DNA from 4 places in the Oceanobacter antarcticus genome. Region 3 is predicted to be linked to each of the others. Evidence: predicted binding sites of a transcription regulator. Region 3 holds the regulator's gene; each other region holds the start of a gene.
What was found. The regulator FNR, encoded in region 3, switches genes on or off when oxygen is low (the NO sensors DNR and NnrR bind a similar motif). The targets are predictions, from matches to a motif close to TTGATNTANATCAA.
Positions count from the first base shown of each region.

Region 1: a site for FNR is predicted at 1,775-1,788, ahead of coq7 (2-polyprenyl-3-methyl-6-methoxy-1,4-benzoquinone monooxygenase). Genes of this name have one in related genera too.
Region 2: a site for FNR is predicted at 1,410-1,423, ahead of clpB (ATP-dependent chaperone ClpB). Genes of this name have one in related genera too.
Region 4: a site for FNR is predicted at 1,829-1,842, ahead of ccoM (cytochrome c oxidase subunit CcoM). Genes of this name have one in related genera too.

Region 1 covers NZ_JBBKTX010000003.1:45,643-48,766, reverse strand. Annotated here, with positions in the region: gene WG929_RS03070 (acetolactate synthase 3 large subunit) at 1-435, shown strand, start outside; gene ilvN (acetolactate synthase small subunit) at 440-931, shown strand; gene coq7 (2-polyprenyl-3-methyl-6-methoxy-1,4-benzoquinone monooxygenase) at 1,034-1,687, opposite strand; gene WG929_RS03055 (AAA family ATPase) at 1,852-3,124, shown strand, end outside.
Region 2 covers NZ_JBBKTX010000015.1:37,008-40,131, forward strand. Annotated here, with positions in the region: gene clpB (ATP-dependent chaperone ClpB) at 1-1,252, opposite strand, end outside; gene WG929_RS12875 (DMT family transporter) at 1,548-2,450, shown strand; gene WG929_RS12880 (LysR family transcriptional regulator) at 2,638-3,124, shown strand, end outside.
Region 3 covers NZ_JBBKTX010000002.1:148,005-151,128, reverse strand. Annotated here, with positions in the region: gene WG929_RS02325 (heavy metal translocating P-type ATPase) at 1-157, shown strand, start outside; gene ccoS (cbb3-type cytochrome oxidase assembly protein CcoS) at 204-440, shown strand; gene WG929_RS02315 (sulfite exporter TauE/SafE family protein) at 437-1,093, shown strand; gene fnr (fumarate/nitrate reduction transcriptional regulator Fnr) at 1,214-1,984, shown strand; gene ttcA (tRNA 2-thiocytidine(32) synthetase TtcA) at 2,222-3,073, shown strand.
Region 4 covers NZ_JBBKTX010000001.1:134,137-137,260, reverse strand. Annotated here, with positions in the region: gene mltB (lytic murein transglycosylase B) at 1-694, shown strand, start outside; gene WG929_RS00660 (septal ring lytic transglycosylase RlpA family protein) at 691-1,461, shown strand; gene ccoM (cytochrome c oxidase subunit CcoM) at 1,582-1,701, opposite strand; gene WG929_RS00650 (hypothetical protein) at 1,983-3,124, shown strand, end outside.

The DNA of each region.
Region 1 (3,124 bases), on a different contig from region 3:
GCGATGGGGGTGAAGATGAACTTCCCCGATCACGAAGTGGTGTGTGTCACGGGTGAAGGTTCGATCCAGATGAACATTCAGGAAATGTCGACCTGCTTGCAGTACGGTATTCCGGTAAAAATCGTCTGTCTGAACAATGGTTCGCTGGGTATGGTACGTCAGTGGCAGGACATGAACTACGAAGGGCGACATTCCCATTCCTATATGGAATCACTGCCCGACTTCGTTAAGTTGGCCGAGGCCTATGGCCATGTGGGTATTCAGGTGAAAAGCCGCGATGAATTGCCGCAAGCGCTGGACGATGCCTTGAATAAATACAAGGATCGCCTGGTATTCCTCGATGTAGCCGTTGACCCGGAAGAACACGTTTATCCAATGCAGGTGCCTTTGGGCTCCATGCGCGACATGTGGCTGAGCAAGACGGAGCGTACCTGATATGATGCGACATATTATTTCTATCCTGCTGGAAAACGAACCGGGTGCCTTGTCGCGTGTAGTCGGACTGTTTGCCCAGCGTGGCTATAACATTGAAACCCTGACGGTTGCGCCTACCGAAGACCCGACCTTGTCGCGTCTGACCATGACCACCCATTGCGATGATCGCAAGATCGAACAGATCACCAAACAGCTCAATAAGCTGATCGAGGTGGTCAAGCTGGTGGATCTGTCTGAGGGTCAACATATCGAGCGCGAACTGATGCTGATCAAGGTGAAAGCCGTGGGAGCCCAGCGTGCTGAAATCAAACGGACGGCAGATATCTTCCGTGGCCAGATCGTCGATGTGTCACCCAGTGTGTACACCATCCAATTGACTGGCGCGACCGATAAACTGGAAGCCTTTATTGAGGCGATTGGTTCGACTGCAGTGCTGGAAACCGTGCGCAGTGGTGTGTCGGGTATTTCTCGTGGTGAGAAAGTCCTGAGCCTGTAGCCTTCGCTCTTTGCCCTTCGCGTCAGTCTGGCCATAAAAAAACCCCGTTGAATGACTTGCGCTTCAACGGGGTTTTTTTATGGGGTTAACCAGTGATTGGGCTTAAACCCGATACGTTGCACTGGTCATGACCTTGGAAATAGCAGTCATGGCCATTTTTACCGGCAATGGAAATTTCTGGCCACCAGCATCCAGTGCGGTAGTGGCGTGTTTGGCCTCGTCTTCCAGCATTTGCAACAGCACCGCCTTGCTGCGTTCATCCTGAACGGGCAATGCACTGATATGGGAGGTCAGATGCTTGCACACCTGTTGTTCTGTTGCGGCAACAAATCCCAGGCTGACCTTGTCACCAATTTTACCCGCTGCGGCACCGATACCCAGAGATAATCCATAAAACAGCGGATTCAGCAGGCTGGTACGGCCGTCCAGCTCCTTGATGCGAGCTTCACACCAGGCCAGGTGATCAATTTCTTCTGCGGCGGCTTCTTCCATGGCACCACGCACATCCGGCAATCTGGCTGTTAACGCCTGCCCCTGATACAAGGCCTGGGCACAGACCTCACCGGTATGATTAATGCGCATCAGAGCGGCGGCATGTTGGCGCTCGGCGTCGCTCATCTCATGTTGCTCGCGCTGGAGGGCTGGGGAGGGGCGAGCTGCTGAGGCAACGCCGGGAACGAGGGTGCGAAGGGCTTGGTCGGCGCTGCCAATCAGGCGATCTAACAGGGAAAACTGGCGGGTATCTTGCTGGCTCATAACGGGTCTCTCCGCAACGCGGGCATGGCAGGCCATACCCGGAAAACTGAATCGGCTGACAGTTTACGTTTTTCTGCGTTCTGATGCATGATCCGTATCATCGCTATTCAGCCATAACCATAACACTCCTGGCGTCAGCCAGTCTGACAGAGAGAGCCAATAGAATGCAGGATGTACACGACCTGGCACTGATGCTGGAGCGCCATACGCCGATTCTGGTGATTGAAACTCACGAAGAACCCCGAGCGCTGGACTTGCTGACTCGTCTGGCCATCAAACGCGGGGCAGCATTGCAACAATGGACTCTGACCGACGGCTTGCGGCGGCTGGGTTTTGGTGAAGAACCGGGACTGGAGCAAAGTGAGGTGCCCGAACGGGCGTTACTGCATATCAAGCAGCAACAACAGGGCGGTATTTTTGTCTTTTGCGATTTGCATCCGTTTATCGCAGAACCACAGATAGTACGGCTGCTCAAGGATATTGCCTTGCAACATATGCATGCCGGAAAAACCCTCGTGTTACTCAGCCACCGCCTTGAGGTACCTGATGAACTGATGCGCCTGAGTGCCCGTTTTCAGCTGCAACTGCCGAATGAACAACAATTGATGACCCTGGTACAGGAAGAGGCACGTCGTTACGCTGCCCATAGCGGTACACGGGTAAAAACCGATGAACCAACACTCAAGCGCCTGGTGGCCAACCTTCGTGGTTTGACGTATTCCGATGCCCGCCGACTGATTCGTGGTGCGATAGTCGATGATGGTGCGATCACGGCAGAAGATGTACCGGAAGTCAGTCGGGCCAAACTCCAGTTGATGGATATGGACGGCGTGATGGGATTTGAGTACGACACCGCCCGTTTTGGCGATGTGGCTGGTCTGGATAGCATGAAGCAGTGGCTGCAACAGCGCCAGCAGGCGTTCCTCGAAGCCGATACCGATCTGCGACCCAAGGGCATGTTGCTGTTTGGTGTGCAAGGCAGTGGTAAAAGCCTGGCGGCAAAGGCGGTGGCTGGCAGTTGGGGAGTACCCTTGTTGCGTCTGGATATGGGTGCCTTGTACAACAAGTTTTTTGGTGAGACAGAACGTAACTTGCGGGAAGCGTTGCAGCTTGCCGAACTGATGTCACCCTGTGTCGTGTGGATCGATGAAATCGAAAAGGCGCTGGCTGGAGACAGCCAGGACAGTGGCGTCAGCCAGCGTTTGTTGGGTACCTTGCTGACCTGGTTGGCCGAGCGCAAACAGCCGGTGTTTGTGGTGGCGACCGCCAACAATATTCATGCCTTGCCACCGGAACTGATGCGCAAGGGTCGTCTGGACGAAATCTTTTTTGTTGATTTACCCGATGCCAGTGTACGGGAAGCAATTTTCCGCATCCACCTGGGCAAGCGCGGTCATGATGCCGACGCAGTCGATCTGGGGGTACTGGCAGCCGCGA
Region 2 (3,124 bases), on a different contig from region 3:
GACGTTCCAGTTTGTCCATTTCCTGGGGCTTGGAATCGATTTCCATTCGAATCACCGATGCGGCCTCATCAATCAGGTCAATCGCCTTGTCGGGTAATTGCCGATCGGCAATGTAACGGGTCGATAGTTTTGCCGCAGCGATAATGGCACTGTCGGTAATTTGTACGCCGTGATGAACCTCGTAGCGTTCTTTGAGACCACGTAAAATCGCGATGGTATCTTCAACGGAAGGCTCATCCACCAGAATCTTCTGGAAGCGGCGCTCCAGGGCAGCGTCCTTTTCGATAAATTCCCGATATTCATCCAGCGTGGTCGCTCCCACACAATGCAGCTCACCACGAGCCAGCGCTGGCTTGAGCATATTGCCAGCATCCATTGAGCCTTCGCCCTTGCCAGCCCCCACCATGGTATGTAACTCATCGATAAAGAGTACGATGCGGCCTTCTTCCTTGGCGACATCTTTCAATACGCCTTTCAACCGTTCCTCAAACTCACCCCGATACTTGGCACCCGCCACCAGCGCGCCCATATCCAACGACAAAATGCGCTTGTTCTTGAGGGTATCCGGTACTTCACCATTCACAATACGCTGCGCCAGACCTTCCACCACGGCGGTTTTACCGACGCCAGGAGCACCAATTAATACCGGATTGTTTTTGGTTCGGCGCTGCAATACCTGAATAGTGCGGCGAATTTCGTCATCACGACCAATCACCGGATCCAGCTTGCCCGCTTCTGCCCGTTCGGTCAGGTCGATACAGTATTTTTCCAGCCCTTGACGGCTGTCCTCGGCATTGGCGTCACGCACGGACTCACCACCTCGCATATCTTCAATCGCTTTGCTGACCTTGTCCTTATCGAGACCCGCCGCCTTCAGCGCATTACCAGCAGCACCCTTGTCTTCCAACGCCACCAGCAAGAAAATTTCGCTGGAGACGTATTGATCACCCTGCTTCTGAGCGGCTTTTTCAGTGAGGTTCAACAACCGCCCCAGCTCCGGTGAAATCTGGATTTGCCCGTCAGGGTTGCTTACCCGTGGCTGATCCAACAACACCCTTTGTAAAGCCTGCTCCAACTGCGGCACATTACTGCCGACACGACGAATGACATCCTTGATTGAACTATTGGCCTGCTGTAGCAATGCCAGTAACAAATGGACAGTGTCTATCTGATTGTGATCCTGGCCCAGCGCCAGGCTTTGGCTTTCTGCCAATGCGTTTTGCAAACTGGTAGTTAAACGATCCATACGCATACTGAGTTTCTCCTCTGGAAATACCGGCAAACACCAGCCCAACCAGGCAGGCACTCGCAACTGTTGTACTAATTAATCACTACCACCTAAATGGCGACTGAATGAATAAATTTCAAGTAGTAAAGGATAAAACCAAGAAAATCTAATAGTTACTTTATTGATCCTGAGCAATATTCATCGCCGAACCGTATACTGCCCACATAGCAACAATCGCGGTCGGTGCAAATAAACGATACTCCTGCACTCCACGTCCAATATTGAGTCATTTCAAGTAATTTAAAGGAATTTCACCACCGTGAGTCGCGAACTGCGTATCGGAGCACTGTATTTGCTCGTTGGAGAAGCCCTGCTGGCCATTATGGGCGCGTTAATCAAACACCTGTCAGAAGACCTTTCCACCGAGCAAGTGGTGTTTTTCCGCAATCTGCTTGGGCTGATTGTGCTGGCACCACTGATTCTCAATACCGGCATTGGCAGTCTGAAGACTCAAGTCTGGCACTGGCACCTGATGCGCGGCCTTGTCGGTGTTGCTGCGATGTACTGTTATTTCTGGGCACTGGGCAATATGCCCCTGACAGAAGCCTTTCTTGTCAAACTGTCGAGCCCCTTTTTCATGCCGTTACTGGCCTGGTGGTGGTTAAAAGAACCTGCGGGCAAATTTAGCTGGCTGGCACTGCTGATCGGATTTTCCGGCGTTGCTGTTATCTTGCGGCCGGGTGCCGACAGTGCCTTTACCTTTGCGGCACTGATCGGTCTGTTGGGGGCCGCGCTGGCAGCGCTGGCCAAAGTCACCATCCGCCGAATGTCGGTGACGGAATCCAGCCAACGGATCGTTTTCTATTTTGGCCTGATCGCCAGTCTGGTATCCCTGCCAGCCGCACTGCTGAATTGGCACCCGGTTCCCACCGATGCCTGGTTATGGCTCGCAGCTATGGGCGTCGTCGCCACGACGGGTCAGCTGGCATTGACCAAGGCTTACCGCACAGCACCGACGGGTAAGGTCGGCGTCTATGTTTACAGCGCCGTTATTTATGGGGCCTTGATGGGTTGGTGGTTCTGGGATGAAATTCCCGGCTGGACAACCGCAGCAGGCGCAACCTTGATTATCCTCGCCGGGGTGGTCAATCTCTGGCAACCCCGTCGCCGTAGCACTCCCAATGCCAGCGACGGCGTAACGCCGCAGGATAATGGCCTGTAAACGACCCTGCGATAATCAGCCAACAGGATGTTAATGGCCGCCAGAATGCACTGATTCGCTGACAAACTGCCTGGCAGGTGTCGAATGAGTGTCAATTCGACACAAAAGACACCGGAAGCAAGCTGATTATTTCCTCAGGATTAACTATACTGCGGCACTAATCTGGTTTTCGGCAAGAATCGTATCCATGTCCCGAATAGACACTCTGCAAACATTTGTTTCTGTTGTTCGCGCTCGCAATTTTACCTCTGCCGCCGACTCGCTTGGCGTCACACCGTCAGCCGTCAGCAAGCAAATCAGTGGCCTGGAAGAACGACTGGGGGTGCGACTACTGAATCGCACCACCCGCTCCGTTAGCCCAACCGAAGCGGGACAGATGTTCTATCAGCATTGTGAGAACATTCTGGAGTCCATCTCTGAAGCCGAAAAACTGGTCACCGATTTTGATGTGACGCCACGCGGACGTTTGCGAATCACCGCAATGTCCAATTTTGGCCGCCGCGAACTTGCCCGGATGTTTAATGATTTTTCAGAAAAATACCCGGATATCAGTTTCGATCTGCATATCTCCGACCGACCGCTGGATATCGTTAAAGAAGGCTACGACTTTGCCTTGCGTATCGGCACACTGGAAGATTCCCGCCTGATCGCCAAGCCAGTTGCACGCCAGAACA
Region 3 (3,124 bases):
CAACCTGCTTGCCCTGCCAGTAGCGGCCGCAGGTTACATTCCCCCCTGGGCAGCAGCCATCGGCATGTCGTTCAGTTCCCTGTTGGTGGTCAGTAACGCCCTAAGGCTGTCCCGGGTATCCAAACCGGATGCAGCCGATGGCCCCCCGCAGGTATAATGCCGGGTTATAACGGCAGCCACTTGCCCAGCATAACGGACATAACATGGATATTATCTACATACTTGTTCCACTCTCGATCGTCCTGATCAGTATCGCCACCCTGATTTTTTTCTGGGCAGTACGTAGCGGTCAGTTTGATGATCTGGAGTCGCCAGCCCACAAAATTCTCTTTGATGACGACCCCGAGGAAACGACGGCCAGCGCTGACAAACCGCCGTCAACAACAATCACCCCACCGCCTGCAGCTGCAGACGCCACATCACCTGACAAATTGTCGTGATTGAACCACTGTCACTGCTCACCGCATTACTGCTGGGCTTGTTTGGTTCCAGTCATTGCCTGGTCATGTGTGGCGGTATTGCGGCAGCCATTGGCAGTCGCTCACAGCATCAACCACTACTAACCGCCTTGGCTTTTAATGGCGGACGAATCACCAGCTACGTAGTGGCTGGGCTGATAGTCTCTGTACTTGGCTTATGGCTGCAGCAACTGAATGACCTGCTGACGCTGGTATTACGCACACTGGCTGCCGTGATGCTAATGCTGATGGGACTCTACATCGCGCGCTGGGCAAGCTGGCTGACCCGGATTGAACAGCTCGGTCAGCACCTGTGGCGTCTGCTACAGCCCGCCACCAAACCATTACTGGCACAACAATCAGTCAGCAGCCGATTTCGTCTCGGATTGCTGTGGGGATGGCTTCCCTGTGGCCTGGTCTACAGTACATTAAGCTGGGTGGCCGCTAATGGCGATCCACTCAAGGGGGCACTGGCCATGGCCTGTTTCGGACTGGGCACACTGCCAGCCCTGTTTGCCAGCGGCCTCGCCGCCAGCAGCCTCAATCGATTACTCAATCACAACATCAGCCGTCGCATCGCCGGACTTTTGCTCATCAGTTATGGATTGTGGACCGCAGCGGCCATCTGGCTATAGTCAGCCAACTGTAATACCTTGACCAATGTCTTGACAGTCACCCTGTGAGCTAAGACCATACGAAAACTAATGGAAAACAGTTGTTCCGTTTGTCACGGAAAACCAGACACGGTGAGCTCAATGAAAACAAACCAAGTTGCACATCCCCCCTTGCGCGGCAATCAGCCCCACTGCCAGACTTGCTCCCTGAACGCTCTGTGTCTGCCACTATCGCTCAGCGACAGTGATATGGAGCGACTTGACGATATCATTCGCCGTGGCCGACCCATTCAGAAAGGCCAGCTGTTATTCCAGCAAGGGGATGACTTCCAGTCGGTATTTGCAGTACGTACTGGTGCCCTGAAAACCTATACCCTGGCCAGTAATGGCGAAGAACAGATCACCGGCTTTCACCTCGCCAGCGAACTGATTGGGTTAGCGGGTTACGATGCCGGTGATTACCCACTCACTGCCAAGGCACTGGAAACAACCACCGTATGTGAAATTCCGGTGCACCAGTTGGAAAATCTCACCGACGAATTACCCGATCTGCGTAAACAGCTGATGCGTACCATGGGTAATGAGATTCGCCACGACCAGAACATGATGCTGCTGTTAAGCAAAAAGAACGCTGAAGAACGTGTGGCCTCCTTTTTACTGGATATTTCCAACCGCTACGCCCGCCGCGGTTTCAGCGCGACCCACTTCCGGCTGCCCATGTCCAGGGTCGACATCAGCAATTATCTTGGTCTCGCGGTTGAAACCATTAGCCGGGTATTTACCCGCTTCCAGAAAAATGCGCTGATCGAAACCCAGGGCAAGGAAATCATTGTGTTGGACATGAACAGTCTTTATGAGATGGCGGGCCTAAGTGCTCATCTCGAATGCGACGACACGGCCACCACAGAATAAACCGAGTAGCAGCAGGCAGCCCGCAACCGTTCGGCAAAACACCGGACATATGTGGCTGCTACTGCTCCGCAGTATCCCACACGCTGACCTTTAACAACCTTCCCTGTCAGCCATAGCTCGGCTGAATCGGATATTCAGCACAGCAACTCTTGCTGACGACAGCCAATCTATTCGCTAGAATTCGCCGCCTGATTTTTAGTCCGTGTTCCATATCAGAACATCCAGGAGTTTCCCAGCATGACTGCCGACGTCATCGATCGCAAAGAACGACTCGAATTCAACAAACTGCAAAAACGTTTGCGCCGTCATGTCGGCAAGGCCATCGAAGACTATTGCATGATCGAGGAAGGCGACAAGATCATGGTGTGTCTGTCGGGAGGCAAAGACTCCTACACCATGCTCGACATATTGATGAGCTTGCAGAAAAGCGCCCCGGTTAACTTTGAACTGATCGCAGTCAATATGGATCAGAAACAGCCGGGCTTTCCTGAGCATGTTCTGCCGGATTACCTGAGCAAGCTGGATGTGCCCTTCCATATTGTCGAAAAAGACACCTACAGCGTCGTCATGGATATTATTCCGGAAGGCAAAACCACTTGCGGTCTGTGCTCACGCTTGCGGCGCGGTACCCTGTACGGCTTTGCCGAACACATTGGTGCCAACAAAATTGCCCTCGGACATCACCGCGACGATATTATCGAAACTCTGTTCCTGAATATGTTTTATGGCGGCAAGCTCAAAGCCATGCCACCCAAATTACTCAGCGACGACAAGAAGCACGTACTGATCCGTCCGCTGGCCTACTGCAAGGAAAAGGATATCGAGGCGTTTGCAGCAGCGCGGGAATTTCCGATCATTCCTTGCAACCTCTGTGGGTCGCAGGAAAACATGCAACGTCAAAACGTCAAAAACATGCTGCAGGAGTGGGAAAAAATCCAACCAGGCCGCAGTGACAACATCTTCGCAGCCATCTGTAACATAGCCCCCTCACAACTGGGAGATCTTAACCTGTTCGACTTTGTTAACCTGCAAAAGCAGCAAGACCAGTCACACCTGGCCACGCGGCTGGATATTGTAACGATCGAATAGCGTCAGCCATTGCACATACACCAATCACCCGTCTGAGAGTGCGGCCACGAC
Region 4 (3,124 bases), on a different contig from region 3:
GTCCTTTATGCAACAGCATGCCGGGCTGTTGGCTGCGGCAGAGCAAAAATACGGTGTTCCGAAGGAAATCATCAGCGCCATCATCGGCGTTGAAACCTTCTACGGCAGCCGCCAGGGCAACTACCGGGTACTGGATTCACTGGCAACACTGGCGTTTGATTATCCCCAACGGCCTATTTTCTGGCGTGAATTAAAAGCCTTTTTCTCCCTTGCCAAAGCAGAACAGCTCGACCCCGGTACGGTCAAAGGTTCTTACGCTGGGGCCATGGGCTACGGCCAGTTTATTCCGACCAGCTTCCTGGCCTATGCCGTCGACGGCGATGGCGATGGCAAACGTGATTTGTGGTCGAGCCCGACAGATGCAATTAACAGCGTGGCCAACTACTTCCGTGTCCACGGTTGGCGAACTGGTGAGCCCGTTGTACAGCGCGTACGGGTCAGTGGTCAACAATACGAGACGGTCGTAAATGACAGCCTGAAACCCAAGTGGACGGTAGCGCAACTGGCCGCCATGGGCGTGTCGGCGACTGAGCCAGCATCAGCTGATGCCCCCGCCAGCCTGGTCAAACTGATCGGCAAACAGGGCGCGGAATTCTGGCTGGCACAATACAACTACTATGTTATTACCCGTTACAACCACAGCCGCCTCTATGCCATGGCTGTCTACCAGTTGAGTGAGGCGCTGAAACAGTGAAGACCGGTTTATGGCTGATCATGGCGCTGCTGCTCAGCGCCTGCAGCTCGCGTTATCAGCACAGGGAAGACTTCAGTCCTCCGGTGCCACCCGATTTGTCCACCCTCAAGGAGCCAACTCCAACGTCTGAAGCACTCAGCGTGATGGGGAATGGCCCCACCTACAAGGTGCTGGGTAAACGCTACCAGGTGCTGGAGCAGCCCCGTACTTTCCGCGAGGCCGGCACGGCATCCTGGTATGGCATGAAATTTCATGGCCACGCCACCGCCAACGGCGAGATTTACGATGTCTATCAGTTCACCGCTGCGCATAAAACCTTACCGTTGCCCAGTTATGTAAAAGTGACCCGGCAAGATAATGGTAAAAGTGTTGTCGTGCGGGTCAACGATCGCGGACCGTTTTACAAGGATCGTATAATCGATCTGTCGTACGTCGCCGCTCACAAGATTGGTCTGGATATCTCCGGTACGGCCCCGGTCACGATCGAGCTGCTCAAGCCGCCTCTGCCAGATAAAGTACGCTGGGTACAGGTGTCTGCCCTGTCCGACCAGCCAAGCGCCAACAAGCAGCAGCAAGCGTTACGTGACGCCCTGAAGCCGCTGACCTGGCCGGTCGAGGTCTACCAGGGCAAGCTGAATGGCAAGCCCCTGCACAAAGTACGTATTGGCCCGGTGCCGGAAGGAAAGCCGCTGCAGGACTTGCTCGCCCGGCTGGATAAATTGCATATCAACAACCCGGTCGTACTCGGAGCGCACCAGCTTAACTAACAGGCTGCCACCAGTCCCCTTCCCGCTGAGGAATTAATGCGCACAAAAAAAAGGGCCATGACCAAATTGGTCAGGCCCGAGGCAAGGGTACTCAGCGCAGAAAATTGTTACAACCGGTACTTATTCACCCGTACCGTGTTTTTTAATGTCTTTACGAATGGCCAGGTAAACACCTGCAAAAAATACGCAGGTCAGGCCCACAATTACCAATCCTGAAAAAACGACTTCATCCATAAACATAGTGGGATACCTCACTCACTGTCGATCATGCGTTTGCCTTGTTGAGCTCAATGTAACAGCCTGTGCCGGGGCCAGATTGACCCATATCAAGTGGATTTTTCTGTCATTGCCCTAACCGCTGCTACGCTTGATATGTATCAAAATCGGGAATTGTGAGCCATTTGGTGGCCTGCTTATTGCGCTGCAGAATGAGACTGTATAATTTTGTCAGAGCTGTATAAGGATCACCGGACGCTGATCGCCCGGGAGTACATTCGCCGCCGCTTTGGTAAGGAATGCCCATGCATCATCATATTGATCCGTACCGCAGGGACTCATACAGCCGAATCCCCATCTTGCTACTGGCCGCACTGGCACCGTTGCAGCTGAATCCCTGTCGCGCCGCCAGTGTCAGTGACGCGGCACCATCCGCGCCGGCAGCGGTTACCGAAGCAGCCACCCTAGAAACTTTGATAACGTCCATCCGCGCGGGAGATTTCAGTTCCGCCTATCAAATCGCCCATACACTGCTGGCAACGTACGAAGGTGAGGAAGCTTTCGATTTGATGTACGGCAGCGCCGCACTGGAAACCCACAACCTCAACGAGGCCTGGTTTGTATTTGACCGGCTACATAGCCGTTTTCCACAAAATCTCAACTACCACTTCGAGCTGGCGCGCTGCCAATATGCCATGGGGCAGATGCTGGCTGCGGAAAGTGGTTTTCAGACGGTGTTGGCAGCGGATCCGCTGCCAGCCATCGCCACCGCATCCCGTAACTACTTGCAACAAATCAGTCAGCAACAATCCCGTAGCCGACGCTCCTGGTCGGTGGCACTGGCAACAGCAGCCGGTTACGACACCAATATCAACACCGCCACCAGTGAACGGGAAATCGACCTGTTTGATGGCCAGTTGAGCGCGATTCTGAGCGAAGAACAGCGCGCCATACATTCAGGTTATTTTCGCTACTCTGCCGCCGCCCAGATGAGTTTGCCGCTCACCAGCAAGCGGCGGGTCTACAGTAGTGTCTCCTTCGCTCGCAAAGACAATAACGGCAATGACACCTACGACCTTGATGCCGTTCAATTCCGGGCGGGTGCCCAGCAGCTGCTGGGACAACACCAGCTGAATGCCAGCCTCGACTATGAATACTACTGGCTTGGCCACGACAGCCTGCAATCCATGCTGCAACTGACGACAGAATGGCGCTGGAATGGCTGGCAACACTGGCAGCCTCAGCTCGAACTCCATGTCAGCAGCAAAGACAGTCAGCTCAATGATGAAGCCGATACCCTGCAAATCGGCAGCCGGACAGCACTGGCATACCAGCAGGGACTCTGGAGCAGCATGGCGGGCGTCAGCTGGTCGAGCGATCTGGATGACCAGGCTGAACTGGCACGGGATACCGCAGGTGCCGATGCACGGCTGTCTTACCAGTTGAA